2 regions of the Micromonospora sp. WMMD730 genome follow, and region 2 is predicted to be linked to the other one. Evidence: predicted binding sites of a transcription regulator. Region 2 holds the regulator's gene; the other holds the start of a gene.
What was found. Region 2 encodes HspR, which represses chaperone genes until heat shock. Its sites were predicted from a motif close to TTGAGTNNNNNNNACTCAA; they were not measured.
Positions count from the first base shown of each region.

Region 1 (15,653 bases), 4.2 Mb from region 2:
CTTCGCCGGGGTCTCGTGGCCGAGGCCGAACAGCTTGTCCAGGAAGGCCCAGAGGAAGATCCAGCCGAGGGCCAGCCGGGTTCCGGCCCAGACGTACCGGGCGGCCCGCTGGCGGGTGGTCTCGGTTCCGGCCACCGGTGCGATGTTCCTGGCGGTGGTGTTCCGCTCGATCGTCGCGGTCATGGTCTCCACGTCCCTTCTCTGCCTGGCACCGCACTTCCCGGTGGCAGTTACATTCCACGCCGGTCGGCGCGGTCCCGGCAGGGCCGACCGGTCCGTGCCGGGACGGGACCTAAGTCCCCTGGTACGGGCGTCCGGACGGGACCTTCGGCCTCGGGTCTACCGGTCCACCCGCCCCTGTCCCGGCCGGTCGGCGCGGTCCTAGCGTCGGACGGGAGAACCGGGCGAGGAGGTCGTGATGAGGACGTGGCAGGTGGACGACGTGATGACCCGGGAGGTCGCCACGGTGGGGGAGGAGACCCCGTACCGGGTGATCGTCGACATGCTGATCCGTCGGGGCATCAGCGCGGTGCCGGTGGTGGACGACTTCCGTCGGGTGCTGGGGGTGGTGTCCGAGGCGGACCTGCTGCACAAGGTGGAGCACTCCGGGGCGCAGGAGGAACGTCGGGTCTTCACCGGGCGGCGGCGTCGGGTGTCCCGGGAGAAGGCCGGGGCGCTGCTGGCGAAGGAGCTGATGACAGCCCCGGCCGTCACCACCTTCCCGGGTGCGTCGCTGCCGGCGGCGGCCCGGCTGATGGACCGGGAGGAGGTCAAGCGGCTGCCCGTCCTGGACGACCTGGGCCGGCTGGTCGGCATCGTCACCCGCAGCGACCTGCTGCGGGTGCACCTGCGCACCGACGCCGAGATCCGTGAGGACGTGGTGCAGGAGGTGCTGCGCCGGGTGCTCGCCGTGCGGGACGGGCTGGTCACCGTGCAGGTCCGCGACGGCGCGGTGCGGTTGGACGGCCGGCTGGACCGGCGGACCGCCGCCGAGCTGGCGGAGAAACTCGCCGGCCAGGTCAGCGGCGTGGTCCAGGTCACCAGCACCATCGGGTACGACGTGGACGACGCCGGTCTGACCGAGCGGGGGATCACCCCGGTGGCCTGACCGTCGACGCCGGGGCCCGCCCGGGGACGGTCAGACCGGGGTGGCCAGTTGGGCGGCGAGCAGGGCCGGCGCCTCGGCCAGCGACGGGCCGTACCAGGTGAGGTGGCGGCCGGAGACCAGCGCACAGGGGACGCCGGGGAAGGCGTCCGGCCCGTCGTCGGCGGTGAACGCGTACGGCTCGTCGGGGAGGACCACCAGATCGGGGCGGCGGGCCCGCAGCGCGTCGAGGTCGGGACGCGGATAACGGTCCGGGTCGTCGTCGTACACGTTGACCACGCCGAGCCGGCACAGCACGTCCCCGGCGAAGGTGTCCCCGCCGAGCACCACCCACGGCCGCCGCCACACCGGCACCACCGCCCGCCGCACGGGGCCCGTGCCGGTGGGGGCGGCCCAGGCCCGGCGGGCGTCGCGCAGCCAGCCCGGCTCCCCGGTCACCCCCAGCGCGGCAAGCACCCCGGCCAGCTCGTCGAGGGCCTGCGGCACGGTCCGGGGGTAGGTGACCAGCACCGGAACCCCGGCCGCGGTGAGCGCGTCCGCGTCGGCGCGGCGGTTCTCCTCCACGTTGAGCAGCACCAGGTCCGGCCGCAGCGCCCGGACCCGGTCCAGGTCGGGGTACTTGCTGCCGCCGACCCGGGCCACGTCCAACCCCGCCGGGTGCACGCACCAGTCGGTCGCGCCGACCAGCAGCTCCGGCACGGTCACCGCCACCGCCTCGGTCAGCGACGGCACCAACGAGACCACCCGCACGTCGTCGTCCTCCCGTCCTCAGTGGGCGGCGCTGGCGACGGTCTCCCGGGCCACCGTCGCCACCGGGACACCCTCCCGGGCCGCCCACCCGACGGCGTGCCGCACCTCGGCCACCGGCAACGGCCGCCGGTCGGTCACGGTGACCGCCGTGTGCACCGCGAAGGACACGAACGGGTACGACCGGGCCAGCCCGGCCACGCAGTCGTGCACCTGACCGGCCACCGCCAACGCCTCGTCGCGGGTCAACGCCGGCAGTACCAGCAGGTACTCGTCGGCGGTGAGGCGCACGGCCCGGTCGACCGGGCGCAGCGGGGCGGTCAGCGCGGCGATCACGGCCTGCGCCTCGCGGGCGGCGCTGCGTCGCCCGAACCGTTCCGGGGCGCCGGCCGGCTCACCGACGCGCACCCCGATCAGGGCCACCGGCAGGGTGCCGGCGGCGGTCACCCCGTCCATCCCGGTCCAGTGGCGCAGTGCCGGCTCGTCCACCAGCCCCGGCGGGCCGTCCACCGGCTCGGCGTGCCGGCCCGGCCCGCCACGGTGGGCGCGCTCGGCCCGGTCGGCCATCAGCCGCAACGCCGCCTCGGCCCGGCTCTCCCCGGGGGTCGCCGGTAGGTCCCGGACCCGGTGCAGCACCTGGTCGATCGCGGTCAGCGCGACCGGGGGGAGCCGGTCGCCGAGCTGGGTGCGCAGCCGGATCACCTCGTGCAACGCCTCGTCGCGGCGGAAGCCCCAGCGGCCGGCGAAGAGCCGCCCCTGTTCCAGGGTGTCGGCCGGCACCGCCTCCCGGCGGTCCCGGGCCACCAGGCTCGCCCCGAACCGGGGGGTCAGCGCCACCACGCTCCACTCGCGGGCCAGTTCCTCGGTGTCGTCGAGCGTCACCGGGTACACCCCGGCGGGCAGCTCCGGCGGTGTCTGCCCGACCGACCCGACCACGGTGACCGTCGCGCCGGCCGCGATCCGGGCATAGCGTTCCCGCTCCCGCAGGAAGTACGGCATCCGCTGGAACAGGGCGATCACCACCAGCGGGCCGTCCTCGGCGGTGGCCAGCGCCGACCGCTCGATGGCGTGGGAGACCGTGACGAGACTCCGCTTGGTCAACAGTTCCGGGGCCGGTCCGTCGTGCAGCACCCCGTGAGCGTAGAGATCGCGCCCGGGGCGCACCAACCGCCTGGTGCCGCGTCCGTCGCCCGAACCGGCGGGGCGGAGATCGCCCTCGACGTCCTAGACTCGGCCGGTCACTTTCGCCTGCCACGGACGGACCGACCCGACGATGACGCGTACCGCCACCGACGACGACGCCCGGCTGCGGCCGGTCCCGTCCGGTGCCGCGCCGCTGTTCGTCCGGGCCGGCCAGGCCGTGTACGCCGCCCGTCGGCTCGGTGACCTGGTGACACGGCGGCCGGCCGGGGTCACCGGGCACCAGTGGAGTTCCGCCCTGCGCGAGGAGTTCGACCACGTCGTCTGCGCGGCCGACACCGGTGTGCCGCTGTTCGCCCTGACCGTCGGCCCGACCGCGCCCCCGGGTTCGGCCGGGCAGCGGGCCGGGCGGATGGCCGCCGCGGTGTGCGCCGCCGTGGGCCTGCCGGTGCTGCGGATCGGCTCGCCGACGCTGCGGGCCGCCGGGCACGGCCGGCGCATCGTCACGTACGTCATCGACGCACGCGCCTATGCCGCCGGGGCCGCCCCGGACGGGTCGGACGACGCCCCGGTGGGTTTCCGGGACATCGTCGGCCGGCTACCGGACGGGCGAACCGGGCCGGTCAACGACCTCGGCGCGTTGTCCCGGGCGGCGGCCGTCGAGGCGTACGTGTCGCGGCGGCTCAGCGATCCGATCGTGCGGGGCTTGCACGTGTTGTGGCGCGACGGGACGGCCGAGGGGTGGAGCTGGGTCGAGGTGCGTCCCGGCCGGTGCCTGGTGGAGCGGGTCACGGTGCACGAGGCGCGGCTGCGCTGCGGGGTGGACCCGGGCCGGCTGGCCGAGGATCTCGCGGCGGTGGCGGTGGGCGAACGGCTCGCCGGGGCGGACAACGCGGAACCGGTCCTGCTCGACCGGGACGAGCTGCGCCGGCAGATCCGCGCCCTGCGGGACCGGCGCGACGAGTTGGGCGCCCCGTTCGCGTTCGAGCACCTCTGCGTGGACTGACCGCCACCGAAACGACCCGCCGCCGAACGACCCGCCGTCATTTTCCGGCGACGGTTGGTGACATTGCGGCCCGCCCGGAAATCGGTCCGGGATTCCTCGATCCGCGTTGAACCTTCGCCGATGCGGGCCCGTACCTAAGCGGGAATGGACAGGATCTTCCCAGCCGCGCCACCCGACGCGGCGGACGGTGCGGAAAGGCATCGTCGGCCATCGACGTGCGACCGGAACGTCGCAGCGTCTCCGGCGGGGGTGACCGACCCGGAAAGGGTCTCCTCGTCGGGGGCGCGAGTCAGGTACCGGATCGAGAAGGAGAGCAATTCGATGCGCAGGTCCACAGGGGCACGCCGGTCTTCCGGTAACGCGCGGAGCAAGCGGCTGCTGGCGGCGGTCGGTGCGCTCGTCGTCTTCGGCGGTATCGCCGCCGTCACCCAGATCTCCTCGGCCGGGGACAAGCCGAGGCAGCAGACCCGCAACGTCTCGTCGGCCTGCGTCGCACCGAGCCCCGGTGCCACCTCGCCGAGCGGGCGCGGCAGCACCACCCAGACGTGGCAGAACGGCAGATGGGTCCGCAACCACTGGGGTGACGGGCAGATGTCCGTCGCCGAGTGCCAGGCCGTCAAGGCCGGCAACGCGCCGGTCACCACGCTGGCCTCGACGGTGGCCTGCCCGGAGGTCACCCCCCGGCTGCCGCAGATCCCGGCCCAGGCCAAGGCCGAGGTGGACAAGGAACTCGCCCTGCTCAAGACCCAGATCGACGACGCCAACAAGCGGTTGGCGGCCGAGGGGCGCAACGGCAAGGCGTTCATCGACAACGCCATCCTCGGCCCGCTGGCCGACAAGCGCCGGTCGGCGCTGAACCGGATCGCCACCGCGATCGGCCGCTTCGCCCAGCGCCCGCAGGGCCTGGAGCAGCTCGCCGGCTGCCAGGTGGCGGCCAACAACGGCGGCAACAACGGCGGCCAGAACGGCAACAACGGGAACAACGGCGGCCAGAACGGCAACAACGGCAACAACGGCGGCCAGAACAACAACGGCGGTAACAACGGCAACAACGGCAACGCGCTGGGCGTGCTGGCCAAGGACTGCGCCAACAGCCGGTTGCAGGCGCACGACGGCTTCCAGAACGGCAACCGGTGCGTCAGCACCGCGTTCGGCGAGGTGGGCGCGGCGGCCAACAACCCGTCGCTGCTGATCACCCAGTTCCCCAACCAGGTGCAGCGCAACCAGGCGTTCACCCTGAAGGTCTCCACCCGCAACCTGGTCCGTGACCGGTTCCTGGCGGCCGGCCAGGGCGGCTACTACCTGGAGAGTTCGGTGCTCAACGGTCAGGGCCTGACCCGCGGTCACTTCCACACCGCCTGCCGGATGCTCCAGAACACCAACCAGGCGCCCTCGAACCCGCAGGACGTGCCGGCGTTCTTCGTCGCCACCGAGGACGGCAAGGGCGGCAACCAGGCCGACGACGTGACCATCCAGATCCCGGGCCTGCCGCAGTCGGGTACGGCGCAGTGCGCGGTCTGGGCCGGCGACGGCTCGCACCGGGTGCCGATGATGGAGCGGGCCAACCAGACCCCCGCCTTCGACGTGGTGCGCATCCGGGTCAACTGACCCGACCGGCAACGACTGCGGGCCACCCCGGGAATTCCCGGGGTGGCCCGCAGTCGTTGCGTGCCCGCCCCGGGTGCGTGCGGCGGGCGGACAGCGTACCGGCGGATGTTTTCGGTGCGGGGTCGTCGGATGGAAATTGTGGACACGGCAAAAACGCCGGGGTCACGCTGATATCCCAGCGTGACCCCGGCGTGCCCGTTCGTGAACCGGCCCGCTGTCAGCGGTTCTTCCACGCCTCCACGACCGAGACCGGGATGCGCCCGCGCTCGGAGATTTCGTGTCCGTTCTTGGTCGCCCATTCCCGGATGGCGCGGTTCTGCTCGCGATCCATTCCCGAGACGCCGGGCCGGGCGGGGCGCCGGGCGGGGCGACCGGCCTCGACGGCGCCTCGGCCCATTCGACGGCCAGCGGTGATGTAGGCGTCGAGCGCCTTGCGCAGCACCCCCGCGTTCTCGTCGGAGAGGTCGATGGTGTACGCCGCCCCATCCAGGCTGAACTCGACGGTCCGATCGGCCTTTCCGCCGTCGAGGTCGTCGGTCAGAACGGTGATTACTTTCCTTGCCATCGCCATTACTCCCTGTGGTGATCGGGGTGTGCTAAGAGTTTGACGTATCTGACGGCAAATCCGCAACAATATGCCTCCCTTTCATTTGGCGGGTCGCGCCAATCCTGGGAAATCCGGGTGCGGCCAATGCTGGCCGGCGGTGGCGGTACGGCTGGGATGTGTCCTGAGTCACACGTCGGAACATGGGGCACGGTTTGTGACTTGAGTGAGACACGCTCAACCTCAAGTGATGGCAGGTGCTCGATGGCAACCCTTCCGGTACTTCCCCTGACCGACGTCGTCCTGCTGCCCGGCATGGTCATCCCGGTGACCCTCGACCCGACCACCCAGGCCGCCGTCGACGCCGCCCGGGCCAGCGGCGACAAGACCCTGCTCGCCGTCCCCCGCATCGACGGCGAGTACGGCCCCGTCGGCACGATCGCCACCATCGAGAAGGTGGGCCGCCTTCCCGACGGTGAGCCCGCCGCCGTGGTGCGTGGCGTCGCCCGCGCCCGGATCGGCTCCGGCGTCCCCGGACCCGGCGCGGCCCTCTGGGTGGAGGCCACCCGGATCGACGAACCCGCCCCCGCCGGCCGCGCCCGTGACCTGGCCCGCGAGTACCGCGCCCTGATGACCTCCGTGCTCCAGCAGCGGGGCGCCTGGCAGGTCATCGACGCGATGGAGCGGATGACCGACCTGTCCGAACTGGCCGACGCGGCCGGTTACGCGCCCTGGCTCAGCCTGGCGCAGAAGACCGAACTGCTCGCCGCCCAGGACGTCACCGCCCGGCTGGAACTGCTCGTCGGCTGGGTGAAGGACCACCTGGCCGAGCAGGAGGTCACCGAGCAGATCAACAGCGACGTCCGGGAGGGGCTGGAGAAGTCCCAACGGGAGTTCCTGCTCCGCCAGCAGCTCGCCGCGATCCGCAAGGAACTCGGCGAGGACGAGCCGGACGGCTCCGCCGACTACCGCTCCCGGGTGGAGTCCGCCGACCTGCCGGACAAGGTCCGCGAGGCGGCGCTGCGCGAGGTCGGCAAGCTGGAGCGGGCCAGCGACGCCTCACCCGAGGCGGGCTGGATCCGCACCTGGCTGGACACGGTGCTGGAGATGCCGTGGAGCACGCGTACCGAGGACAACACCGACCTGACGGCGGCGCGGGCGGTGCTCGACGCCGACCACGCCGGCCTGGCCGACGTCAAGGACCGCATCCTGGAATACCTGGCGGTGCGCAACCGGCGTGCCGAGCGCAACCTCGGGGTGGTCGGTGGCCGCGGCTCCGGCGCGGTGCTCGCCCTCGCCGGCCCGCCCGGAGTCGGCAAGACCAGCCTCGGCGAGTCGGTCGCCCGGGCGCTGGGCCGCAACTTCGTCCGGGTCTCCCTCGGCGGCGTCCGTGACGAGGCCGAGATCCGCGGCCACCGGCGCACCTACGTCGGCGCGCTGCCCGGCCGGATCGTCCGCGCGCTGCGCGAGGCCGGCTCGATGAACCCGGTGGTGCTCCTCGACGAGGTCGACAAGCTCGCCGTCGGGTACGCCGGGGACCCGGCCGCCGCCCTGCTGGAGGTGCTCGACCCGGCCCAGAACCACACCTTCCGCGACCACTACCTCGAAGTCGACCTCGACCTGTCCGACGTGCTCTTCCTGGCCACCGCCAACGTGGTGGAGACCATCCCTGGCCCGTTGCTGGACCGGATGGAACTGGTCACCCTGGACGGGTACACCGAGGACGAGAAGGTCGCCATCGCCCGCGACCACCTGCTGCCCCGGCAGCTCCAGCGGGCCGGCCTGACCGATGGCGAGGTGACCGTCACCGACGAGGTGCTGGCGCTGATCGCCGGTGAGTACACCCGCGAGGCGGGCGTCCGGCAGCTCGAACGAGCCCTGGCGAAGATCCTGCGCAAGGTCGCCGTGGCCCTGGCCACCGACCCGACCCCGGTCCGGGTCGACACCGACACCCTGGCCCGCTACCTGGGCCGGCCGAAGTTCACCCCGGAGTCGGCCGAGCGGACGGCGGTGCCCGGCGTGGCCACCGGCCTGGCCGTCACCGGCGCCGGCGGCGACGTGCTCTTCATCGAGGCCACCAGCATGGACGGTGAGCCGGGGCTGACCCTCACCGGGCAGCTCGGTGACGTGATGAAGGAGTCCGCCCACATCGCGCTGTCCTACCTGCGCGCCAACGGGCGGCGCTACGGCCTCGACCCGAACGTCCTGGCCGGACGCCGGATCCACCTGCACGTGCCGGCCGGTGCGGTGCCCAAGGACGGCCCGAGCGCCGGCATCACCATGGTCACCGCGCTGGCGTCCCTGGTGACCGGCCGACCGGTCCGGCCCGAGTTCGGGATGACCGGTGAGGTGACACTGTCCGGCCGGGTACTGCCCATCGGCGGGGTGAAGCAGAAGCTGCTCGCCGCGCACCGGGCCGGCCTGACCGAGGTGATCATCCCGGCCCGTAACGAGCCCGACCTCGACGACCTGCCCACCGAGGTGCGCGAGGCGCTGACCGTGCACACCCTGGCCGACGTGGCCGACGTGCTCGCCCTGGCGTTGCGCCCGGCCGAGATCGACGCGGACACGCTCGGCGGTCGACCGGTCGGCGCCGCCTGACCGGAACCCACCCACGGCCCCCGACGTCGCGCCCGGCGTCGGGGGCCGCTGCGGCCCCGTAATCTGGACCCCTCCCGTTTCCCGCATCCGCCACCGCCCGGTGGCACCCCCGGAGGCGACCACCCGTGAACATGTTCCTGTGGATCGTGCAGATCCTGCTCGCCGCGCTCTTCGCCGGCGCGGGACTGACCAAACTCATCCAGCCCAAGGAGAAGCTGCTCGACCGGATGGCCTGGGTGCGGAACACCCCGCCGCTGCAGGTCAAGGCGCTCGGCGCGGCCGAGGTGCTGGCCGCGCTGGGGCTGGTCCTGCCCGGCCTCACCGGCATCGCCACGGTGCTCACCCCGCTGGCCGCCGTCGGGCTGGTCATCGTGATGGTCGGTGCGGTCGTGGTGCACGCCCGCGCCAAGGAACACCCCGGTACCGCGATGACCGTGGTGCTGCTGGTCCTGGCGGCGATCGTCGCCTGGGGCCGGTTCGGGCCGTACCCGCTCTGACGAACGCGACCGGCCCGCGCCCCGTCGAGGGGGTGCGGGCCGGTGTCGCGTCCGGGTCAGCGCCCGTCGACGCCGCGGTCGCGGCGTACGGTCGCCTTGCGGCCCTTGATGGTGCTGTTGCGCAGCCCGGCGATCACCTCGTCGGCGACGCCCTGCGGCACCTCCACCAGCGAGAACCGGTCGGCGATCTCGATCGAGCCGATGTCCCGGCCGCTGACCCGGGTCTCCCCGGTGATCGCGCCGACCAGGTCCTGCGGGCGGACCCCGGCCCGGCGGCCCAGGCCGATGAAGACCTGCGCGGTGCCGCCCGTACGGGGCCGGCCACCGCCGCGCCGCTCCCCGCCCCGGCTGTCGAATCCGGGCCGGGCCTCGCGGGGCGGGCGGACCGCCACCTGCGGGATCTCCTCCTCGTCGTCGGAGCCCGGCAGGGCCGCCTCGTGGGCCAGCTTGACCGCCGCCAGCGCCACCTCCATCAGGTCGAACTCGTCCGACAGCGACTCGACGATCACCCGGAACGGGTCCAGGTCGTCCTCCAGCAGGCTCTCCCGCAGCGCTGCCTGGGTCAGCGCCAGCCGCCGGGTACGCAGGTCGGCCACCGTCGGGATCTTGTCGATGGTGATCCGCTGGCCGGTGACCCGCTCGATGGTCTTGAGCATCCGGTGCTCCCGGGGCTCGGCCAGGGTGATCGCCACCCCCTCCCGGCCGGCCCGGCCCACCCGGCCGATCCGGTGCACGTACGACTCCGGCGCGGACGGCACGTCGTAGTTGACCACGTGGGTGAGCTGCTCGACGTCCAGACCCCGGGCCGCCACGTCGGTGGCCACCAGCAGGTCGGCGGTGCCGGCGCGCAGCCGCCCCATCACCCGGTCCCGCTGCTCCTGGCTCATCCCGCCGTGCAGCGCCTCGGCCCGGTAGCCCCGCCCGTTCATCGTCTCGGTGAGCCGGTCGACCTCCTCCCGGCTGCGGCAGAAGACGATCGCCGCCGTCGGGGACTCCACGTCCAGCACCCGGCCCAGCAGTGCCGGCTTGTGCGCCCGGCTGACGATGTAGGCGCTCTGCCGTACCCGGGGGGCCTCGCCGGCCACCGGCTGCTCCCGCCCGATCTGGATGCGCTCCGGGTCGGTCAGGTGCTGGCGGGCCAACCCGTCGATCCGGGCCGGCATGGTGGCCGAGAAGAGCACCGTCTGCCGCTGCGCGGGCGCGTGCTCCAGGATCGCCTCGATGTCCTCGGCGAAGCCCATGTCGAGCATCTCGTCGGCCTCGTCCAGCACCACCGTGGCCAGCGAACCCAACCGCAGGGTGCCCCGGGCGATGTGGTCCAGCGCCCGGCCCGGGGTCGCCACCACCACGTCCACGCCCAGGTCCAGGGCGCGTAGCTGGCGGCCGATCGGCTGGCCGCCGTAGATCGGCAGCACCCGGGCGCCCAGGTCCTTGCCGTAGCGGTGGAACGCCTCGGAGACCTGCACGGCCAGTTCCCGGGTGGGCACCAGCACCAGCGACACCGGGTCACCGCCCTGACGGTCCTGCGGCATCCGCTGCAACAGGGGCAGGGCGAACGCGGCGGTCTTGCCCGTACCGGTGGCCGCCTGCCCGAGCAGGTCCCGTCCCGACAGCAGCAGGGGGATCGCCTCCCGCTGGATCGGGGTCGGCTCCTCGTAGCCGAGCGCGGCGAGGGCGCCCAGCAGCTCGGCGCGCAGCCCGAGATCCACGAAGGCGGGCCCGCCGTCGGAGTCGTCGGGCGCGGAGAGGTCGGTCGGTGTGGGTGCGGAACTCATGACCAAAGTTTTCCATCACCCCGGTCGGGCCGTGCCGCCGACCGGCCCCACCGTGCCGACCGGCACAGCCGGGCCCGTCCGCCGGTTAGCCTGACGGGCGTGCGTACGGTGGAACTGCTCTGCTGCCCGGCGCTGGAGCGGACGGTGCGGGCCGCCTGGGACCGGCTGGCCGCGGCGGGGCTGCCGAGCCTGGCCCGGCACGGCCACCCGACGAACCGGCCGCACCTGACGCTGGCCGCCGTCGAGGCGTTCCCGCCCGGCGCGGCCGACCGGCTCGCCGCCCTGTTCGCCACCGCGTTGCCGCTGCCGGTCACCCTGGAGCGGGTGACGGTGCTCGACGGCAGCGCCCCGCTGGTGTGGCTGGTCCGGCCCGGCCCGGCGCTGACCGCCCTGCACGCAGCCGTCTGGGCGGCACTGGACGGCGCGGACGGGCAGCGGCCCTGGCACGCCCCGGTGAACTGGGTGCCGCACCTGAGCCTCGCGCTGCGCTTCCGCGACCACGACCGGCGGCTGGCCCGCGCCCTGGTCGGCGGGGAGCGGCCGGCGGGCACCCTCGTGGCGGCGCGCAGCTACGACGGCGACACCCGGACCGTCCGGCCGTTGGGCGGTGACTTCCCGGCGGACTGACGGTGGTCTATGGTGGGCGGAGCGCTCCCGTCGACGGTCCATCCGACCGCCCGGCGGATCACTGCTGCGCCGGTCCGGTCGGATGGTCACTGCCATCCCCACCGGAAGAGGCCCCATGCCCCAGCATCCCCGACGGCGTCCGGTCGCGCTCGCGGCTGCCGCCCTGCTCGCCCTCGGCGGGCTCGCGGCCGTGCCGCAGCTCGCCTCCGCCGCCCCCGACCCCGGCTCACCGGTCAAGGTCAACCAGGTCGCCTACGTGCCAGGGCTGCCCAAGCAGGCCACCGTCGTGAACTCCGCGAACTCCCCGCTCGGCTGGACGCTGCGCAACGCCGGCGGCGCCACGGTCGCCTCCGGGCAGACCACGGTCCGGGGCACCGACGCGCTCTCCGGCGACCCGGTGCACATCGCGGACTTCTCGGCCTACGACACCCCGGGCGCCGGCTACGTGCTGTCGGTCGGCGGGAGCAACAGCTACCCGTTCGACATCTCCGCCGACCCGGTCCGCCGGCTGCGCGGCGACTCGCTGGCGTTCTTCTACCACCAGCGCAGCGGCACCCCGATCGACGCCCAGTACGTCGGCTCCCGCTACGCCCGCCCGGCCGGGCACGTCAACGTCGCCCCCAACCGGGGGGACAACAACGTGCCGTGCCGCACCTCCTGCGGTTACACCCTGGACGTGCGCGGTGGCTGGTACGACGCCGGTGACCAGGGCAAGTACGTGGTCAACGGCGGCCTGTCCACCTGGCAGCTGCAGAACATCTACGAGCGCACGCTGTACGTCAGCGGGGCGGACCGGTCCGCCGTCGCCGACGGCACGCTGGCCATCCCCGAGCGGTCCAACGGGGTGCCGGACGTGCTCGACGAGGCCCGCTGGGAGTTGGAGTTCCTGCTCAAGATGCAGGTGCCGGACGGCCGGACCAACGCCGGCATGGTCCACCACAAGATCCACGACCAGAACTGGACCGCCCTGCCCACCCGTCCCGAGCTGGACAGCGAGCCCCGGCTGCTGTCCCCGGTGAGCACCGCCGCCACCCTCAACATGGCGGCGGTGGCCGCCCAGGCGTCCCGGCTGTGGAAGCCGTTCGACGCCGCCTTCGCCTCCCGGGCCCTGGCCGCCGCCGAGAAGGCGTACACCGCGGCGAAGGCCAACCCGAACCGGCTCGCCCCCGCCACCGACAACACCGGCGGCGGCGCGTACGAGGACAACACCGTCACCGACGAGTTCTACTGGGCGGCCGCGGAGCTGTACGCCACCACCGGCGCGACCGGCTACCGCAACGACCTGAGCAGCTCCCCGCACGCCCGGGGCGCGGGCTTCACCCGGGGCGCGTACGACTGGAGCTGGACCGCCGGGCTGGGCGACACCACCCTGGTGCTGGTGCCGACCGGCCTGCCCAGCGGCGACGTGAGCGCGATCCGCTCGGCGATCGTCGGTTTCGCCGACCGGATGCTCAGCCAGATCGCCAACCAGGGCTACCCGGCCCCGGGCAGCGGCAACGGCACGTACTACTGGGGTTCCAACGGCGCGGTCGCCAACAACGCCAACGTGCTCGCCCTGGCCTACGACCTGACCCGCACCACGAAGTACCGCAACGGGGCCTTCGCCGCCTACGACTACCTGCTCGGCCGTAACCCGCTCAACCAGTCCTACGTGGCCGGGTACGGGGACAAGCCGGTGCGTAACCTGCACCACCGGTTCTGGGCCAACCAGAACGACGGCTCGCTGCCGACCGCGCCGCCCGGCTCGCTCTCCGGCGGCCCGAACAGCGAGTTGCAGGACCCGGTCGTGCAGGCCCAGCTCGGTGGCTGCAAGCCGCAGAAGTGCTTCATCGACGACATCGGGGCGTACTCGGTCAACGAGGTGGCGATCAACTGGAACGCGGCGCTGGCCTGGCTGGTGCACTGGGCGGCCGAGCAGGCCGGCACCGGCAGCGGCCCGGACCCGACGCCGACCCCCACGGTGACGCCGCCGCCGACCACCACGCCGCCGCCGACCACCACGCCGCCCCCGCCGACCACCACGCCCCCGCCGCCGACCACCACGCCGCCGCCGGCCGGCGGGTGCGCGGTGACGTACTCGGCGAACAGCTGGAGCACCGGCTTCACCGGCAGCGTCACGTTGGCCAACACCAGCGCGGCGGCCTGGTCGTCGTGGCGGTTGACCTTCCGGTTCACCGGTAACCAGCAGATCAGCCAGGGCTGGTCGGGCCGGTTCAGCCAGAGCGGCAGCGAGGTCACGGTGACCAACGAGAGCTACAACGGCGCGGTCGCGCCGAACGGCTCGGTCAACCTCGGCTTCAACGCCACCTACAGCGGCACCAACGCGACCCCGACCGGGTTCGCGGTGAACGGGACGGCCTGCACCCTGCGCTGACCCACCCGCACCGGGCCGCCCGTCGCGCGTCGACGGGCGGCCCGGTCGCGGTCCCGCGCCGGCCCCGGCCGGCGCGGGACCGGGCGACGCCACCGGCAGTGCGTCGCCCTTCGGGGGCTGTGGGAGGAATGCTCGGTCTCCACCGGTTCACCACGGTTACGGTGCCCTCAGGTTCATCCGCACCGTGTCGCACCGGGAGAGGACCGACCATGCGCGTGCCCAGCCGAAGCCCCGGCCCCCAACCCGGCGTCACCCCGCCCGCCCCGGCCCGGCGGACGCCGGCCCCGACCCGTCCCGTGCGGCCGGCCGCCCCCGACCTCGACGCCTACCGGCAGGCGGTCGCCGAGCTGCTGGTCGAGGTCGGCGCGCTCGCCGGGACCGCCGGCACCGCCGCCCGTCAGGTGCTGCTCGACCAGCGGCTGCGCGAGCCGGCGATCGCCGACGTGCTCGACGCCACCGGGCAGGGGGTGCTGGGCGCCCGGGAGACCCTGCTGCTGGAACTGGCCCGCCACCAGCCCGACCGGCCCGCCCCGGGCCCCGACCTGACCGCCCTGGTCCGGATCTACCTGCTGTCCCGCATCGACCTGATGTGGTGGCGGGACACGACGGCCCTGGCGACCGACGAGCAGGTCGACACGCACCCCGACCTGATCGACCTGGAATGGCTGCGCCGTCGTGGTCTGCTCGGCTTCCGCTACCGGGAACAACCGGGAAGCGTCCTGGGCCGGGGGGTGCGCGCCGTCCGGGGCCGGCTGCTGCCGGAGACCGCCCCGCCCACCGCCGGTGTGCCGTTGCGCCGGACCCGCCGCGAGATCGTCGCGCTCCTCAACGACCTGGCCCGGGAGTTCGCCAGGTCCGCCCCGCCCGGCACCCCGCCGCTGTGGGTGACCAACCTGGCCCACAGCGCCGAACACCGGTACCGGCTGCGCCGGCTCGGCCAGCCGGCCATGCTGCCCAGCGGCCACTGCCTCGGCTGGGCGGTGGACGTGGAACTGGCCTGGTACGCCCGGTTCGGCGCGCGGGACGTGCTGGCCGAGATCCTGCTGGCCCGGCAGTCCGCCGGTGAACTGAACGTCATCGACGAGGGGCCCGACTGGCACGTCTGCCTGGCCCCGACCGCCCGCACCCGGCTGCGCTCGGCGTACGAGGCCGAGATGGGGATCTGAACGGCCGGCCGGGCGACGGGCCGCCGCCGGGTCAGCCGGTGACCAGCAGGGCGAGCACCGCGGCGAGGGTGCCGAGCACCGCGACCACGGCGCTGGTCGCCACGAACCGGCGTAGCGGCACGGTCACCCCGGCGGCCCGGCACCGCTCGAACCACAGCAGGGTCGCCAGGGACGCCCACGGCACCGCCAGCGGCCCCACGTTGGTGCCGATCAGCAGCGCCAGCAGCCGGGTCCCGTCACCGGGCGGGAGCACCGCCTCGCCGGCCAGGTAGGCGGGCAGGTTGTTGACCAGGTTGGCCAGCAGCGCCCCGGTGCCCCCGGCGCGCAGCGCCCCCGCCGTGCCACCGGCGTCCCCGAGCAGCACGGACACCAGGTCGTCCAGCCCGTGCCGGCCGAGGGTCTGCACCACCAGGAACAGGCCGGTCACGAAGACCAGCAGCCGCCAGGGCAGCAGCGCCGGGCG
Region 1 is NZ_JBMHML010000002.1:2,926,132-2,941,784, forward strand. It holds gene ACN265_RS12785 (DoxX family membrane protein) at 1-192, opposite strand, end outside; gene ACN265_RS12790 (CBS domain-containing protein) at 419-1,108, shown strand; gene ACN265_RS12795 (helical backbone metal receptor) at 1,139-1,855, opposite strand; gene ACN265_RS12800 (DICT sensory domain-containing protein) at 1,874-2,983, opposite strand; gene ACN265_RS12805 (hypothetical protein) at 3,126-3,998, shown strand; gene ACN265_RS12810 (hypothetical protein) at 4,320-5,606, shown strand; gene ACN265_RS12815 (histone-like nucleoid-structuring protein Lsr2) at 5,824-6,171, opposite strand; gene lon (endopeptidase La) at 6,415-8,751, shown strand; gene ACN265_RS12825 (DoxX family protein) at 8,883-9,248, shown strand; gene ACN265_RS12830 (DEAD/DEAH box helicase) at 9,305-11,023, opposite strand; gene ACN265_RS12835 (2'-5' RNA ligase family protein) at 11,123-11,650, shown strand; gene ACN265_RS12840 (glycoside hydrolase family 9 protein) at 11,766-14,024, shown strand; gene ACN265_RS12845 (hypothetical protein) at 14,234-15,190, shown strand; gene ACN265_RS12850 (SLC13 family permease) at 15,222-15,653, opposite strand, start outside.
Region 1: the regulator HspR is predicted to act here: its motif matches at 6,373-6,391, upstream of lon (endopeptidase La).

Region 2 (15,653 bases):
GGCGGTGACGAACTTGCCGACCTCGTCGATGAACAGCCCGAAGCCGATCCCGGCGAGCACCGCCCCGGTCATCCGGGCGGGCCCGCCGAGGAAGACCAGCGCGACGCCCAGCCCGACGGTCATCAGCAGGCCGCCCCAGAGCACGTGCGCGACGTGCAGGCCGCCGCCGCCGAGCTGCGGGTAGCCGGTGGCGTGCAGGAACGCCCGGGTGACCAGCACCGTCGCCACCCCGGACAGCACGAACGCCTGCAGGTACGCCGCAGCGTCCACCGCGCGCGGTGGCAGCCGGCGGCGCAGCGACGGTGACATCGCCTCCGAGGCTAGTAGCCGCGCCACTCGCTGCGGGCGTAGTCGAGCACCCTGGGCCTCAACAGGGTGGAGGCGGGCACGTCGAGCCGGCCCCGGTCGGCGGGGAAGGCCGCCGCCGCCCGCAGCACCGCCGGGTCGAGAAAACGCAGCCGGGGCGCGTCCACCGGCAGTTCCAGCAGCGGCGGGGTGCCGCCCGGGGCGGCGAGCACGAACCCCCAGTCACCGAACGACGGCACGTCGACGTGGTACGGCACGGTGGCGAAGCCGGCCGCACGGATCGACGCCTCGATCGACCAGTACGACCGGGGCGCGAAGTACGGCGACCCGGACTGCACCACCAGCCGGGCGCCCTCGGCGAGCACCGAACGGATCAACGCGTAGAACTCGACGGTGTAGAGCTTGGCGGTGGCCGTCTCGTCCGGGTCGGGCAGGTCGGCGACGACCACGTCGAAGCGCTCACCGGCGGTACGCAGCCAGCCGAACGCGTCGGTGTTGAGCACCCGGACCCGGGGGTCGTCGAGGGAGCCGCCGTTGAGCGCGCGTAACTGCGGTTCGGAACGGGCCAGCGCCACCACCGCCGGGTCGAGGTCGACCACGGTCACCCGGCGCACGTCCGGATACCGCAGGATCTCGCGTACGGCGAGACCGTCGCCGGCACCGAGGACCAGCACCTCGCCGCGCGGGCCGCGCATCGCCGGGTGCACCAGCGCCTCGTGGTAGCGGTACTCGTCGATCGAGCTGAACTGGAGGTCGCCGTTGAGGAACAGCCGCAGGTCGGTGTCGGAGTGGCCGACCTCGCGTACCGACCGGGTCAGCACAATCTCCTGGTAACGGGAGCGTTCGGCGTGCACCACCGGGTCGCGGTAGAGCTGCTGGCGGCTGGTCACCTCGAAGTCGGCGGCGGTGACCCAGGCGTACCCCAGGCAGAGGGCGACCACGACGGAGCCGGCGCCCAGCACGAGCCGGGCCCGGCGGCTCAGCTCGGCGCGGAACACCGTGCAGACCAGGGCCAGGCCGGCCACCGCGTTCACCGCGCCGACCACCAGGGCACCCTTGAGCTGGCCGAAGACCGGGATCAGCAGGAACGGGAAGGCGAGCCCGCCGAGCAGCGCGCCGACGTAGTCGGCGGCGAACAGGTCGGCGACCGCGCTGCCGGCGGCCTGCTCCCGGATGCGTTGCAGCATCACCATCAGCAGCGGGATCTCCGCGCCGATCAGCAGACCCAGCACGAACGCGGTGCCGACCAGCGCCGGGCCGTACAGGTCGAGCCAGGCGAACGCGGCGTAGAGGCCGAGCACCGACAGGCCGCCGAGCAGGGCCAGGGTCAGCTCGATCACCGCGAACGCGGCGGCGGCCCGGGGCTGCAACGGCTTGGCGACCAGCGCCCCGATCCCCATCGCGAAGACCATCACGCCGAGCACGATCGACGCCTGCCCGACCGTGTCGCCGATCAGGTAGCTGCCGAGCGCGACCAGGGCCAGCTCGTACACCAGGCCGCAGGCGGCGCAGACGAAGACCGCGAGCAGCACCGACGCGCGGGCCAGCCGCCAGCGCGGCCGGACCGCCGGGGTGTCGTCGACCGTGGTCACCGCGCCCCCCGGAAACGCCCGGCCGGCGTCGCCGCCCGCTGCCGGCCGCGCTGGACGAACCCGACGGTGATCAGCAGCGCGGCGACCAGCAGCAGGCCGGCGGTGGCGAGCAGCCAACCCCAGCGGTCTCGCAGGAAGTCGTTCCCGGCGTCCGGCAGCGCGCCGGCCGGCACGGCCGGGTCGGCGGTCGGGGTGGCGGCGGGCGGGGCGACACCGGCCTCGGCGACCAGCAGCGGCAGGGTCACCGCGGCCCGGCAGATCGCCCAGCCCGGATCGTCGATGAACGTGTCGGTGTCCAGCCCGAACCGGCCCAGCCCGTTGTCGACAGCCCACAGGTCGGCTCGGTCGAGGTCGTCGGAGCCGGAGACGGTGACCGTCGCCCAGTCGTTGCTCTCGCTGCTGGACGACGTGTACATGATCCGGGCCCGGACCTCCACCCAGCGCGGGCAGCGGGCGTCCCCGGTCACCGGCACCCCGTCGCCGAGGTTGGAGCCGACGCTGACCTCCGCGCCGGACGACCTCTCCAGCCGCCAGCCGTAGCAGATGCCCTGGCTGTCGGCCGCCTGCACGAGCAGCGGCACGGTGTCGGCACGCTCGTCGGCCGCCGGACCGGGCACGGTGGTGCCCCCGGAGTCCCGGTTGAGGATGCTGCTGCCCACGCAGACCAGCGCCATCACGCCGATGAAGAGCCAGACGACCCAGGCGCCCGAGTTCTGCTTCGCCTTCGCCGGCTGCTTCGCCGTGGTCATCAGCTGATGGCGGCGGCGATGATCGCGCCGGTGGCGAGGTGCACCATCGCCGACACCCAGACCGCCGGGTGCGGCTGCTGGTCCACCAGCAGCGTGCCCAGCTTGCCCGGGGTCAACGCGTCGAGCAGTACGAACGCCAGGGCCATGATGACCAGCCCGACGATCCCGTACGCGGCGGCACCGACCAGGCCGAGCAGGAAGTCGTCCTCACTGGCGGCGATCGCGGCGACCACGATGATGCCGACGCCGGCCAGGTTCGAGGTCAGCAGCAGCGCGGCGTTACGGTTGCGTTCGGTCCAGATCAGCTCGTGGAGCTTCCCCGGGGTGGCCACGTCGACCAGCACGTAGCCGACGGCCATCAGGACGACACCGACCACCCCGTAGGCGAGGGTGACCAGCAGGTCGGTGACCAGGTTCTGCACAGCGTGCTCCAGGGGTTCGTTCGGTCGGGGTCGGTACGCGTCACTTGCCGGAGCCGGGACCGCCGCCGCGCACGGTGCTGCCCCGACCCCAGCCCCAGTGGCTGCCCACCGTCGAGTGGTAACGCGGGTAGGCGGTGCGCATCCGCTCCAGCAGGATCAGCGAGCCGGCGGCGATCGGCAGGATCACCAGCGAGTCGTCGTCGTAGCGCAGGTAGACGCCGCTGCCGTCGACGTACTGGTCGGCCGGCTTCCAGGCGTCGGTGACGTCCTTGGCCACCTGGCTCGGGGTGCGGTTCGAGGTGTACGCGATGGCGTCCCGCCCGATGTCCCGGCTCGCCGCCCGGGTGTAGCGGTCCTCGATGTAGCCCCGGGGCGAGAAGTTGCCGTAGAAGATCGCGAAGGCGGCGACCAGCGCACCGACGACCGCGAAGGCCACCCCCACCACGAACCAGCGTCGGTACGTCACGGTGTTACCTCCGTTCGCGACTGCGGGGCTCGCCGATCGTGCGGGAGCGTCACCGCCGTCTCGGTCAGGACCAGTTCGTTGGTCTGGGGGTACGCGTGCCAGGTGCGCCAGGCCACCGTCCCGGCCGGCGCATCGGGGCGTACGGCCAGCGCGGTCACCGCGTCCGGGTCCCCGGGAAAGACCCCGACCAGGGCGTACGGGTCGTCGGCCAGGTCGGCGCGGAGCGCGGCGATCCGGGTGTGCAGCTCCCCCTCGGCGGGGCGCAGCACGGTGGCGGCGAACCGGTAACCGCCCGCCTCGTCGTGCAGGTCGCCAGGCAGGTGCGGGGGCCGACCGGGCAGGCAGGCGACCGTCTCGACCAGCCCACCGGGCCGATCGGGGGCGGTCGCGTCGGCACCTGCCGCCGGGACGGCGAGGACGACCTGGTGGGAGGCACCGAGCAGGCGCAGCCGCAGCCGGACGTCACCGGGCAGGGTCAGGTCACGGACGTGCAGGGCGGGGCGTTCCGGGCCACCGAGCGCCAGGCTCAGGTCGGCCGCGCACGTGTCGACGTACGGGGTGTCCAGGCTGACCAGCACGATCAGGACCCCACCGGGCCGGACTGCGGGTACACCATCACGTCGGCGCGGTGCAGCCGCTCACCCCGACCCACCTCCCAGCCGGCCTCCCCGTACGCCTCGAAGGAGAGCCGGTCGCCGCCCTGGCCCCGGTAGTCCTGGTAGCGGACGGTGCCGTACGGGTCGAGACCGGTGCTGCCGGTGGCCGAGTAGCGGGCCTGGCCGGACTCCTCCCAGGAGTAGCGGCGGCCGGCGAAGTCGAGGGTCGGTGCGCCCGGGGTGAGCGTCGCGGTCGGCTCGGCCGTCCAGAGCACCAGCTCCAGGTCCGGGTCCTCCTCGACGGAGAGCCAGCGCTTGTCGCCCTCGACGGTGTCCAGCAGGTGCTCGGCCCAGCTCCAGCCGCCCTCGACCAGGTGCACCGAGCCCCGGACCGCGTAGGACACGCCACGGATCTCGACGATGTCGCCTGGCTTGAGCTTGCGGGGGTCACCGCGCAGCGCGTCGGAGTCGGTGTCGCGGAACGGGTCCTTCGCCGGTGTCGGGCGGGCCGGTTTGCGGCTCCGGCTGAAAGCCACCGCCGCCACCACGATCCCGGCGACCCCGATCAGACACCCCAACGCCGCCACGACGTACGCGACTGAACCGTTCACCCCGACCACCTCCCCAAGTGCATCGGCGGAGACGGTAACAACCCCGCGCACCCCGCGCACCTGGGGAAACTCAGCGAATTCTGAGTGAGAGATCAGCTACTCAGCGTGCCTGTCGGGAGGTGGGCCGGACAGCCGGTCGGCCGCGTACCCACGCAGCGTGGTGGTGCCCATCGTGCAGCCGGCGAACGTGGTGAACTCGGCGTCGTCGTCGCCCAGCGCCGTCCAGGCCGCCCGGGCCGCCGCCGGGTCGACCTGCTCCAGCAGCGTCGCCGCGTACGCCCGCCCGGCTGGCGAACCGTGCCGCAGCAGCCAGTCGACCTGCTCGCGGGCCTGCCGGGGGCGCTGCGCGAACGCCTCCTCGACCCGCCGGTACGCCTCGGTCACCGGCAGCAGCGTGCCGGCGAACCCCACCCCACCGAAGGCGACGGTGTCCGCCCCGGCGAGTTCCCGCACGGCGGCGTCCAGCTCCGGATCGCCACTCTTCTTCCGCATCCCGAACATGCCCCTTTCCTTTCCCCGCCCCGCACCACCCCACCCACCCCCGCCCACCCCACCGCGCCCCGCACTCAGCCCCGCCCAACCGCGGTGATCAAGAGGTTTGCGTCACCGGAGAGCGCTCCCGGTGACGCAAACCTCTTGATCGCCGAGGGCGGGAGGGCCGGCGCGGGGCGATCAAGAGGTTGGCGTCAGGAGAAGGCGCTCTCGTGACGCGAATCTCTTGATCACCGGGACGGGAGGGGCGGGGCGAGGGCCGGGGCGAGGAGGGGGAGGGGGAGGGGGCAGCGGTGGAGGGGCCGGCCCCGCCGGGGTGGCGGGGCCGGGCCGGTGGGTACGGGGGGTCAGGAGGCGGTGACGGTGAGGCCGCTCTTGTCGTCGGACAGGTCGACCCGCACGGTGTCGCCGTCCCTGACCACGCCACCCAGCAGGGCCTTGGCGAGCTGGTCGCCGATGGCCGACTGGACCAGGCGACGCAGCGGCCGGGCACCGTAGATCGGGTCGTACCCGTGCTCGGCGAGCCAGGTCCCTGCGGGTTCGCTGACGTCCAGCGCCAACCGGCGGTCGGCGAGCCGCCGGCGCAGCCGGTCGAGTTGGATGTCGACGATCGAGCGCAGGTCGTCCCCGCGCAGCGCGGCGAAGACCACGATGTCGTCGAGCCGGTTGAGGAACTCCGGCTTGAAGTGCGAGCGGACCACCGCCAGCACCCCCTCGCGGCGCTGCTCGTCGGCGAGCGTCAGGTCGCTGATCACCGACGATCCCAGGTTGGACGTGAGGATCAGGATCGCGTTGCGGAAGTCGACCGTACGACCCTGGCCGTCGGTGAGCCGGCCGTCGTCGAGCACCTGGAGCAGGATGTCGAAGACGTCCGGGTGGGCCTTCTCCACCTCGTCCAGCAGGATCACCGAGTACGGCCGGCGGCGCACCGCCTCGGTGAGCTGCCCGCCCTCCTCGTAGCCGACGTATCCGGGCGGGGCACCGACCAGACGGGCGACGGAGTGCTTCTCGCCGTACTCGCTCATGTCGATGCGGACCATGGCCCGCTCGTCGTCGAAGAGGAACTCGGCGAGCGCCTTGGCAAGCTCGGTCTTGCCGACGCCGGTGGGGCCGAGGAACAGGAAGCTGCCGGTGGGGCGGTCCGGGTCGGCGACGCCGGCCCGCGCCCGGCGTACCGCGTCGGAGACGGCACCGACGGCCTCGGCCTGGCCGACGACGCGGCTGCCCAGCGACTCCTCCATCCGCAGCAGCTTGGCGGTCTCGCCCTCCAGCAGCCGACCGGCCGGGATGCCCGTCCAGGAGGCGACGACGGCGGCGATGTCGTCCGCGCCGACCTCCTCCTTGAGCATCGCGCCGTCGGCCTGGAGCCGGGCCAGTTCCTCCTCGGCCGTCGCCAGGTCCGCCTTGAGCGCCGGGATCCGGCCGTAACGCAGCTCGGCGGCGCGTTCCAGCTCGCCGTCGCGTTCGGCCCGCTCGGCCTCGCCGCCGAGGCGTTCCAGCTCCTCCTTGGCGGTGGAGAGCTTGGTGATGTGGCTCTTCTCGGTCTGCCAGCGCTCGGACAGCGCGGTGAGCTGCTCACGCTTGTCGGCCAGCTCCTTGCGCAGCCGCTCCAGCCGCTCGGCGGAGGCGGCGTCGGGCTCCTTGGCCAGCGCCATCTCCTCGATCTCCAGCCGGCGGACCGCCCGTTCGATCTCGTCCACCTCGACCGGCCGGGAGTCGATCTCCATGCGGAGCCGGGACGCGGACTCGTCGACCAGGTCGATCGCCTTGTCCGGCAGGAACCGGTCGGTGATGTACCGGTCGGACAGCGACGCGGCGGCGACCAGGGCGGCGTCGGTGATCCGGACGCCGTGGTGCACCTCGTAGCGCTCCTTGAGGCCACGCAGGATGCCGATGGTGTCCTCGATGGTCGGCTCGCCGACCAGCACCGGCTGGAACCGGCGCTCCAGCGCCGGGTCCTTCTCGATGTGCTCGCGGTACTCGTCGAGGGTGGTCGCGCCGACCATCCGCAGCTCACCCCGGGCGAGCATCGGCTTGAGCATGTTGCCGGCGTCCATCGAGCCCTCGCCCTTGCCCGCGCCGACCACCGTGTGCAGCTCGTCGAGGAAGGTGATGACCTGCCCGTTCGAGTTCTTGATCTCCTCCAGGACGGACTTGAGCCGCTCCTCGAACTGGCCCCGGTACTGCGCACCGGCGACCATCGCGCCGAGGTCGAGCGAGACCAACTTCTTGTCCCGCAGCGACTCGGGCACGTCCCCGGCCACGATCCGCTGGGCCAGGCCCTCGACGATCGCGGTCTTGCCGACGCCGGGCTCGCCGATCAGCACCGGGTTGTTCTTGGTACGCCGGGAGAGCACCTGGATCACCCGACGGATCTCGGAATCCCGCCCGATCACCGGGTCGATCTTGCCGTCCCGGGCGCTGGCGGTGAGGTCGACGCCGTACTTGGCCAGCGCCTGGTAGGTCTGCTCCGGGTCGGCGGTGGTGACCCGCCGGTCCCCGCCGCGCACCGTCGGAAACGCGGCGACCAGGTTCTCCTCGGTGGCCCCGGCGGTCTTCAGCGCGTTGGACACCGCGCCACCCACCCGGGCCAGGCCGGCGAGCAGGTGCTCGGTGGAGGTGTACTCGTCGCCGAGCGGACGGGCGATCTGCTCGGCGGCGCCGATGGCGTTGACGAACTCGCGGGCGAGGGTGGGCTCGGCGATGCTGGACCCACGGGCGGCGGGCAGCGCGTCGACCGAGCGCTGCGCGACCCGGCGCAGCCCGGCGGGGTCGGCACCCACGGCGCGCAGCAGGCCGGCGGCGGTGGAGCCGTCGGTGTCGAGCAGGGCCAGCAGCAGGTGCCAGGGTTCCACGGTGGCGTGACCACGCTGGTTGGCCAGCGCGACCGCACCGGTGATGGTTTCGCGGCTCTTGGTGGTGAGTCGTTCCGTGTTCATGGGCTCCCCCGGGATCGGCGTGTCCACTAGTAAGAGACACCATCAGAGTTGAGCCTATTCCGCTCAACTCTGCCAACGTGGCGTGGGTCACAATCTCCGGGGACGGGCGGCGTTCGGTGGCCAGCGGGACAGGCGGGACGTGCAGGGCGTCTCGTGACCGGCCCGCAGCACACACCGGCGGCCGGTCTCCAGTCGGACGTCGCAGAAGACCCGGTGACGTACCCCCTGATCATCCTCGATGGACACGGTGGTCTCGCCGGGGTCCACGTGGGCGAGGAAGGCCAGCGAGCGGGCCGCCGTCCGGGCGAGCACCTTGGCCCGCAGCGGCATGAGCAACATCGGCCCGATGGCGGTGTCGAACGGGGTCGGACCCCGCAATATCGCCCCCGACGAGTGGATCTGTCATCGCGGTTCCTCCTGGGCGGTCGGTTGTTCCGGGCGGAGCGGTGCGGTGCGGTGGGTGCAGGCGCGGTGACCGGGCGGCGCGGTGAGGGGTGTGACCCGTCGGGGGGTGGGTGGATACGGGCGGTGGCGGGGATGGCACGCTCGCGAGCAGGGCAGACATCCGTCGGGCCGAGGTGGAGGGCAGGGTATAACCTCTCGTCCGTGCGAGTACGAGTCGAACAGACCGCCCTACCGGGAATCGGCGTCCGTCATGACCTGATGACGGAGTCCGGCCGCCGGCTCGGTGTGGTCTCCCACCGCAATGGCCGCCGCGACCTGGTCCTCTACGACCCGGACGATCCCGACTCCTGTCAGCACGACATCCCGCTGACCGACGACGAGGCCGAGGCGCTCGCCGACATCCTCGGCGCGTCGCTGATGCTGGGTCAGCTCTCCGGCCTGCGCGAGCAGGCGGCCGGGCTGCTCACCGAGCAGATCGCCATCCCGGCCGGGTCGAAGTACGTCAACAAGCGGCTCGGTGACACCAAGGCACGCACCCGCACCAGCGCCTCGATCGTGGCGGTGCTCCGGCAGGGCGAGGTCAACGTCTCGCCCGATCCCACCTTCCGCTTCGCGGCCGGTGACGTGGTGGTCGTGGTCGGTACCCGGCAGGGTCTCGACGGGGTGACCGCCATCCTCGCCGACAGTGACCCGGACGGCTGAGGCGGATGCACGAAACCACAACCCTACTGGTCGAGGTTGGCGCTCTCCTCCTGCTGCTCGGGCTGCTCGGTCGACTCAGCCGCCGGTTCGGCGTCTCCCCCATCCCGCTCTACCTGCTCGCCGGCCTCGCGTTCGGCCACGGCGGTCTGCTGCCGCTGGCCGCCAGCGAGGAGTTCTTCGCCGTCGGCGCCGAGATCGGCGTCATCCTGCTGCTGGTCATGCTCGGCCTGGAATACAGCGCCAACGAGTTGGTCGGCAACCTGCGCTCGGCGGCGCCGGCCGGCCTGATCGACGCGGTCCTCAACGCCCTGCCCGGGTTCGGCTTCGCGCTGCTGCTCGGTTGGGGCTGGGTGGCGGCCGTGGTGCTCGGCGGCATCACCTGGATCTCGTCCTCCGGGGTGATCGCCAAGGTGCTCGGCGACCTCGGCCGGGTCGGTAACCGGGAAACCCCGGTCATCCTGTCCGTGCTGGTCATCGAGGACCTGGCGATGGCGCTCTACCTGCCGCTGGTGACCGCGCTGCTGGCCGGCGTTGGCCTGGTCAAGGGCGGCATAGCGCTGGGCATCGCGGTGCTCACCGTGGTGGTCGTGCTGGTCGTCGCCATCCGCTTCGGCCACCTGATCTCCGCCGCCCTGTCGGCGAAGGACCCGGAGGCGCTGCTGCTCGGGGTGCTCGGCCTGACCCTGCTGGTCGCCGGGATCGCCGCCCGGCTCCAGGTCTCCGCCGCCGTCGGGGCGTTCCTGGTCGGCATCGCCCTGTCCGGGCCGGTGGCGCACCACGCCACCGAACTGCTCTCCCCGCTGCGGGACCTCTTCGCCGCCGTCTTCTTCGTCTTCTTCGGCCTGGTCACCGACCCCCGGGACATGCCGCCGGTGCTGCTGCCCGCGATCGCGCTGGCCGTGGTCACCATGGGGACGAAGCTGGTCACCGGCTACCTGGCGGCCCGCCGGGCCGGGATCGCCGAGCCAGGCCGGTGGCGGGCCGGTTTCGCCCTGATGCCCCGCGGTGAGTTCTCCATCGTCATCGCCGGTCTCGCGGTCGCCGCCGGCACCGTCGAACCCAAGCTGGCCGCGCTCGCCACGGCGTACGTGCTGATCACCGTGATCACCGGTCCGATGCTCGCCCGGCTGCCCGACATGCACTGGTTCAAGCAGCGGGTGCGGCGGAGGATCGCCGCCCGCCAGGCCCGGCCGGTACCGGCCACGGACTGAGTTTCGCCTGGCCAGGTCGACCGCACGGGTCGGCCTGGCCAGGGCATCCGTTGCCGAATTGCTTCCCGGCAGGTCTTCCGCCGGCCGGGTGACGGCGGCTAGCGTTGCGCCCCAGCAGGCCAGGGTCTCGCGGGCGGACGGAGGCATCCCGCGGGCGTGAGCGGGAAGGTTGCCGGGTGAGCGCGCACGGTCCGACGTTCCGCGGCTTCGCCAACCCCGTCGACCCGTCACCGGCGGAGTTGCGGGCCTGGGCGTACCAACCCGACTCGGTGCCGTTGACCTCGCTGCCCCAGGACTGGGACCTGCTGGTGGCGGGTGACCACCTGGTGCTCACCCTCTTCGAGCTGGCCCGGGACCCGGCCTGCCCGGCCCGCCGTTTCGCCCTGCACTGCCTCTACATCTACGCCGCCGACGGCATCCGGACGAAGTTCCGCGCCCACCCCCGGCGTCGGTTCCGCAAGCTGGTGGAGCAGGCCGAGCGCGACGGCGACGAGTTGGTGCGCAACTGGGCGCACAACAGCCGGATGCTGCTGGCCCGGCAGGAACTCTTCACCTACCACGACTGGTGCGAGGGCGGCCTGGTCCGGGACAACCGCCGCCTCGGCTGACGTCGCGGTCGGGCCGGAGCCGCCCCACCACGCCCGGACGGCGAACGGGCCGGGACCCCCCGTGGGTCCCGGCCCGCACGTCGGCGGATCGTCAGCGTTGCGATCCGCCCTGGTCGCCGCGTTTCGGCTCGGCCTGCCCCCGGTTCGCCCTGCGGGCGTTCCGGTCGGCGAACCTGCCGTCCTTCACGGTGTCGGAGAACGTGCCCCGGGTGACCCGGTCGAACTTCTTCCGGACGTTCTCGGCCACCTGGTCGAGCCGCTCCTCCGCCTGCCGGGCCACCTTCTTCGCCGATTCCGCCACGGTTCCCCCCCCCCGCTGCCGAAGTCCGGATTGGTCCGCTTGCGCCTGATTCACAGGTTAACGGGACAGCCCCACTCCCGGCGGAGGAATGCCTGAACCCCGCCGGTCAGCGTCCCGCCTCGGGGAGATTCACTCCAGATACGCCGAATAGCGGCATCCCGTCGAGGGGATGCCGCTATTCGCGCCCAGAAGTGTTGATCATGCCGGTCGGGTGCGGCGAGGGCACCGGAGCACCCGACCGGAAGTGTCGATCAGGTGGGGCCGGTGCGGCGGGGACGCCAGACCACCAGCGCCGTCGAGGTGCGGCTGGTCGGCACCAGGTCGCCCCGGGAGAAGCCGCTGGCCAGCGTCTCCAGCTCGGCGATCCGCCGGTACGCGGCGTCCAGCTCCGCCTCCAGCCGGGCCACCCGCTGCTGGGCCTGCTCCACCAGGCGTTCCAGCCCGATGATCCGCTTCACCCCGGCCAGGTTGACGCCCTCGTCCTGGCTGAGCCGCTGCACCTCGCGCAGCAGGACGACGTCCCGCACGCTGTAGCGTCGCCCGCCACCGGCCGCCCGACCGGCCTGCACCAGGCCGAGCCGGTCGTACTGGCGCAGCGTCTGCGGGTGCATGCCCGCCATCCGTGCCGCAACCGAGATCATCAGCACCTTGGCCTCGTAGGCAGGGTCACCCGAACCGACGAACCCGTCCGACATCCCACTCACCTCCGCACCCGTCCACCGGTCAACCGACCCGACGCACCCGCGCGTCGAGATGTTCCCGGGCGGCCGGCGGCGTCGCCCCGGCGAACGACTCCAGCGCCGCCCGCGCCTCGTCCGACACCGTCGCCGGCACCACCACATCCAGCGTGACCAGCAGGTCGCCGGCCCGCCCGTCCCGTCGTACGACACCCTTGCCCCGGGCCCGCAGCACCCGCCCGGACGGGGTGCCCGGCGGGACGCGCAGGGTCACCGCGCCGTCCAGCGTGGGTATCCGCAGGTCGGTGCCGAGCACCGCCTCGGCGAAGGTGATCGGCACGGCCAGCGTCAGATCGTCACCGGTACGCCCGAACAGGTCGTCCGGGCGGACCTTCACCTGCACGAACAGGTCACCCGCCGGCCCACCGCGCTGCCCCGGCTCGCCCCGCCCGGCCAGCCTGATCCGCTGGCCGTCGGCCACCCCGGCGGGGAACCGGACGTTGAGCGTGCGGGCCTTGGTGACCCCGCCGGTGCCCTGGCACTCGGGGCACTTCTCCTCGACGACCGTCCCGACGCCCTGGCAGTTGCGGCACGGCTCGGAGAAGCTGAACGACCCCTGGTCCCGGGTGGTCACCCCGGCACCGTGACAGACCGGGCAGGCGGTCGGTTGGGTACCCGGCTTCGCGCCGTTGCCGTGGCAGGTGTCGCAGACCCCGGGGGCGCGCAACGTCAACGGCAGGGTGACGCCCCGGACGGCGTCGCCGAAGTCGAGCGCGACCTCGGCCTCCACGTCCCGGCCCCGGGCCGGTCCACGCGCCCGGGTCGGGCCGGCGCCACCACCGCCGGAGAAGATCGAACTGAACAGGTCGGTGAAGCCGCCGCCACCGAACCGGTTGTCCCCGCCCCCGCCGCCGCCGAACAGGTCGGAGACGTCGAACGGGACCCCGCCGGGCTGACCCGGGCCGCGGGCGCCCCGCCGGAACGCGCCCGAGCCGAACAGCGAGCGCATCTCGTCGTACTCGCGGCGTTTGGCGTCGTCGCCGAGCACCGCGTACGCCTCGGAGACGCCCTTGAACCGCTCCTCGGCCTTCGGGTCACCGGGGTTGTGGTCCGGGTGCGACTCCCGGGCCAGTTTCCGGTACGACTTCTTGATCTCGTCCGAGGAGGCGGACTTCTCCACGCCCAACGTGGCGTAGAAGTCCTTCTCGATCCAGTCCTTGGAACTCACCGGTCCACCCCCTTCCGTGAGATGTGGCCCGGTCGCCCCGCCCGCCTCGGGAGGCGGGCGGGGCGACCGGATGGCCGTGCACTACTCCGGGTCGGCGACCGCGACCATGGCCGGCCGCAGCAGCCGCTCGCCGAGCAGGTAACCCCGACGCATCACCTGCACGCAGGTGGGCTCGTCGACGTCCGGTGAGGTCTGGTGCGCGACCGCCTCGTGCCGGGTCGGGTCGAACGGGTCGCCCTGCTCGCCGAAGGGCGTCAGGCCGAACTTGCCCAGCGCCGTGGTGAGCTGCTCCGCCACGGTGCCGAACGGCCCGACCAGGTCGCCGTGTTCCCGGGCCCGGTCCAGGTCGTCCAGGATGGGCAGCAGCGCGGCGAGCACCGAGCCGGTCGCCTGCTCCTGGACCACGCCCCGGTCCCGGTCCACCCGCTTGCGGTAGTTGGCGTACTCCGCCGACACCCGCTGCAGGTCCCGGGTCCGCTCGTCCAGCTCGGCCCGGAGGGCCTCCAGCTCGGCGCCGAGCGGGGAGCCCGTGGCGCTGCCGTCGACCGGCTGCGCGGGGGCGTCCACCACCGGCGGACCGGTCGGTGCCGGGTCGTCGAGGGCGGTGGCCTCGGCCTCGATCTCGTCGACCACCACCTCGGACTCCTCGACCAGCCCCTCGGCCGGGACGTCGGCCCCGGCGTCGGCGGCGGCGGGCGTCTCCTCGGTCTTGCCGAGCTTGCGGTTGTCCCGGATGACGACCCGCGGCCCGTCGTCGGTGGGCGCGGAGCCACCCGGCGTCGACCCGGAGGTGTCCGGGTCGGCGGCTCGTGGCTTCTCCGTCATGCGACTACCTCGTTCCCTGTGCGGTGGCGCGGACCGTCACTTCTTGTCCTCGTCCACGATCTCCGCGTCGACCACGTCGTCCGGGCCGCCCGCCTTGGGGGCCCCGGCGGCCCCGGCGGCACCCGCGCCGGCTCCGGCACCCGCGCCCGCACCGGCCGCGCCCGGCTGCTCCCCCTGCTCGGCCTGCTGCGAGTAGAGCAGCGAACCGGCCTGCTGGGAGACCTGGGCGAGCCGCTCGTGGGCCGCCTTGATCTTCTCGATGTCCTGGCCGCCGAGCGCGCCCCGCAGCTCACCGAGGGCCTCGTTGAGCTGCTCCCGGTTCTCCGTGGGCAGCTTGTCGCCGCTCTCGGCGAGGAACTTCTCGGTCTGCCACTGGAGCGCCTCGGCCACGTTGCGGGTCTCGGCCTCCTCCCGGCGACGCTTGTCGTCGTCGGCGTGCTCCTCGGCGTCCCGGCGCATCCGCTCGATGTCGTCCTTCGGCAGCGACGAGCCGCCGGTGATCGTCATCTTCTGTTCCTTGCCGGTGCCCAGGTCCTTGGCGTGCACGTTGACGATGCCGTTGGCGTCGATGTCGAAGGTGACCTCGATCTGCGGCACGCCGCGCGGCGCCGGCGGAAGGCCGGTCAGCTCGAAGGTGCCGAGCTTCTTGTTGTACGCCGCGATCTCGCGCTCGCCCTGGAACACCTGGATCAGCACCGACGGCTGGTTGTCGTCGGCCGTGGTGAAGACCTCGGAGCGCTTGGTCGGGATGGTGGTGTTGCGCTCGATGAGCTTGGTGAAGATGCCGCCCTTGGTCTCGATGCCCAGGCTCAGCGGGGTCACGTCGAGCAGCAGGACGTCCTTGACCTCGCCCTTGAGCACACCGGCCTGCAGGGCCGCGCCGACGGCGACGACCTCGTCCGGGTTGACGCCCTTGTTGGGGTCGCGACCGGTGAGCTGGTTGACCAGGTCGGTCACGGCCGGCATCCGGGTGGAGCCGCCGACCAGGATCACGTGGTCGACGTCGGCGATCTTGATGCCGGCGTCCTTCACGGCCTGCTCGAACGGGCCCTTGCAGCGGTCCAGCAGGTCCTGCGTCATCCGCTGGAACTCGGCGCGGCTGAGCGTCACGTCCAGGTGCAGCGGGCCGGCCGACCCGGCGGTGATGTACGGCAGGTTGATGTTGGTGGTGGTGGCCGCCGACAGCTCGATCTTGGCCTTCTCGGCCGCCTCGCGGAGCCGCTGCAGCGCCATCTTGTCCTGGCCCAGGTCGATGCCGTGCTCGCCGCGGAACGTCTTCACCAGGTGGTCGATGATGCGCTGGTCCCAGTCGTCGCCGCCGAGCTGGTTGTCACCGCTGGTCGACTTGACCTCGACGACGCCCTCGGCCAGCTCCAGCAGGGACACGTCGAAGGTGCCGCCACCGAGGTCGAAGACCAGGACGGTCTGCTCCTTGGAGCCCTTGTCCAGCCCGTACGCCAGGGCCGCCGCGGTCGGCTCGTTGACGATCCGCAGCACGTTGAAGCCGGCGATCTCGCCGGCCT
Region 2 is NZ_JBMHML010000002.1:7,104,934-7,120,586, forward strand. It holds gene ACN265_RS30470 (hypothetical protein) at 1-285, opposite strand, end outside; gene ACN265_RS30475 (polyamine aminopropyltransferase) at 321-1,898, opposite strand; gene ACN265_RS30480 (hypothetical protein) at 1,895-2,647, opposite strand; gene ACN265_RS30485 (DUF350 domain-containing protein) at 2,647-3,069, opposite strand; gene ACN265_RS30490 (DUF4247 domain-containing protein) at 3,110-3,535, opposite strand; gene ACN265_RS30495 (DUF2617 family protein) at 3,532-4,113, opposite strand; gene ACN265_RS30500 (DUF4178 domain-containing protein) at 4,116-4,742, opposite strand; gene ACN265_RS30505 (hypothetical protein) at 4,839-5,243, opposite strand; gene clpB (ATP-dependent chaperone ClpB) at 5,582-8,173, opposite strand; gene ACN265_RS30515 (hypothetical protein) at 8,261-8,512, opposite strand; gene ACN265_RS30520 (cation:proton antiporter regulatory subunit) at 8,780-9,280, shown strand; gene ACN265_RS30525 (cation:proton antiporter) at 9,286-10,491, shown strand; gene ACN265_RS30530 (hypothetical protein) at 10,668-11,099, shown strand; gene ACN265_RS30535 (hypothetical protein) at 11,191-11,400, opposite strand; gene ACN265_RS30540 (heat shock protein transcriptional repressor HspR) at 11,652-12,095, opposite strand; gene dnaJ (molecular chaperone DnaJ) at 12,124-13,305, opposite strand; gene grpE (nucleotide exchange factor GrpE) at 13,387-14,130, opposite strand; gene dnaK (molecular chaperone DnaK) at 14,167-15,653, opposite strand, start outside.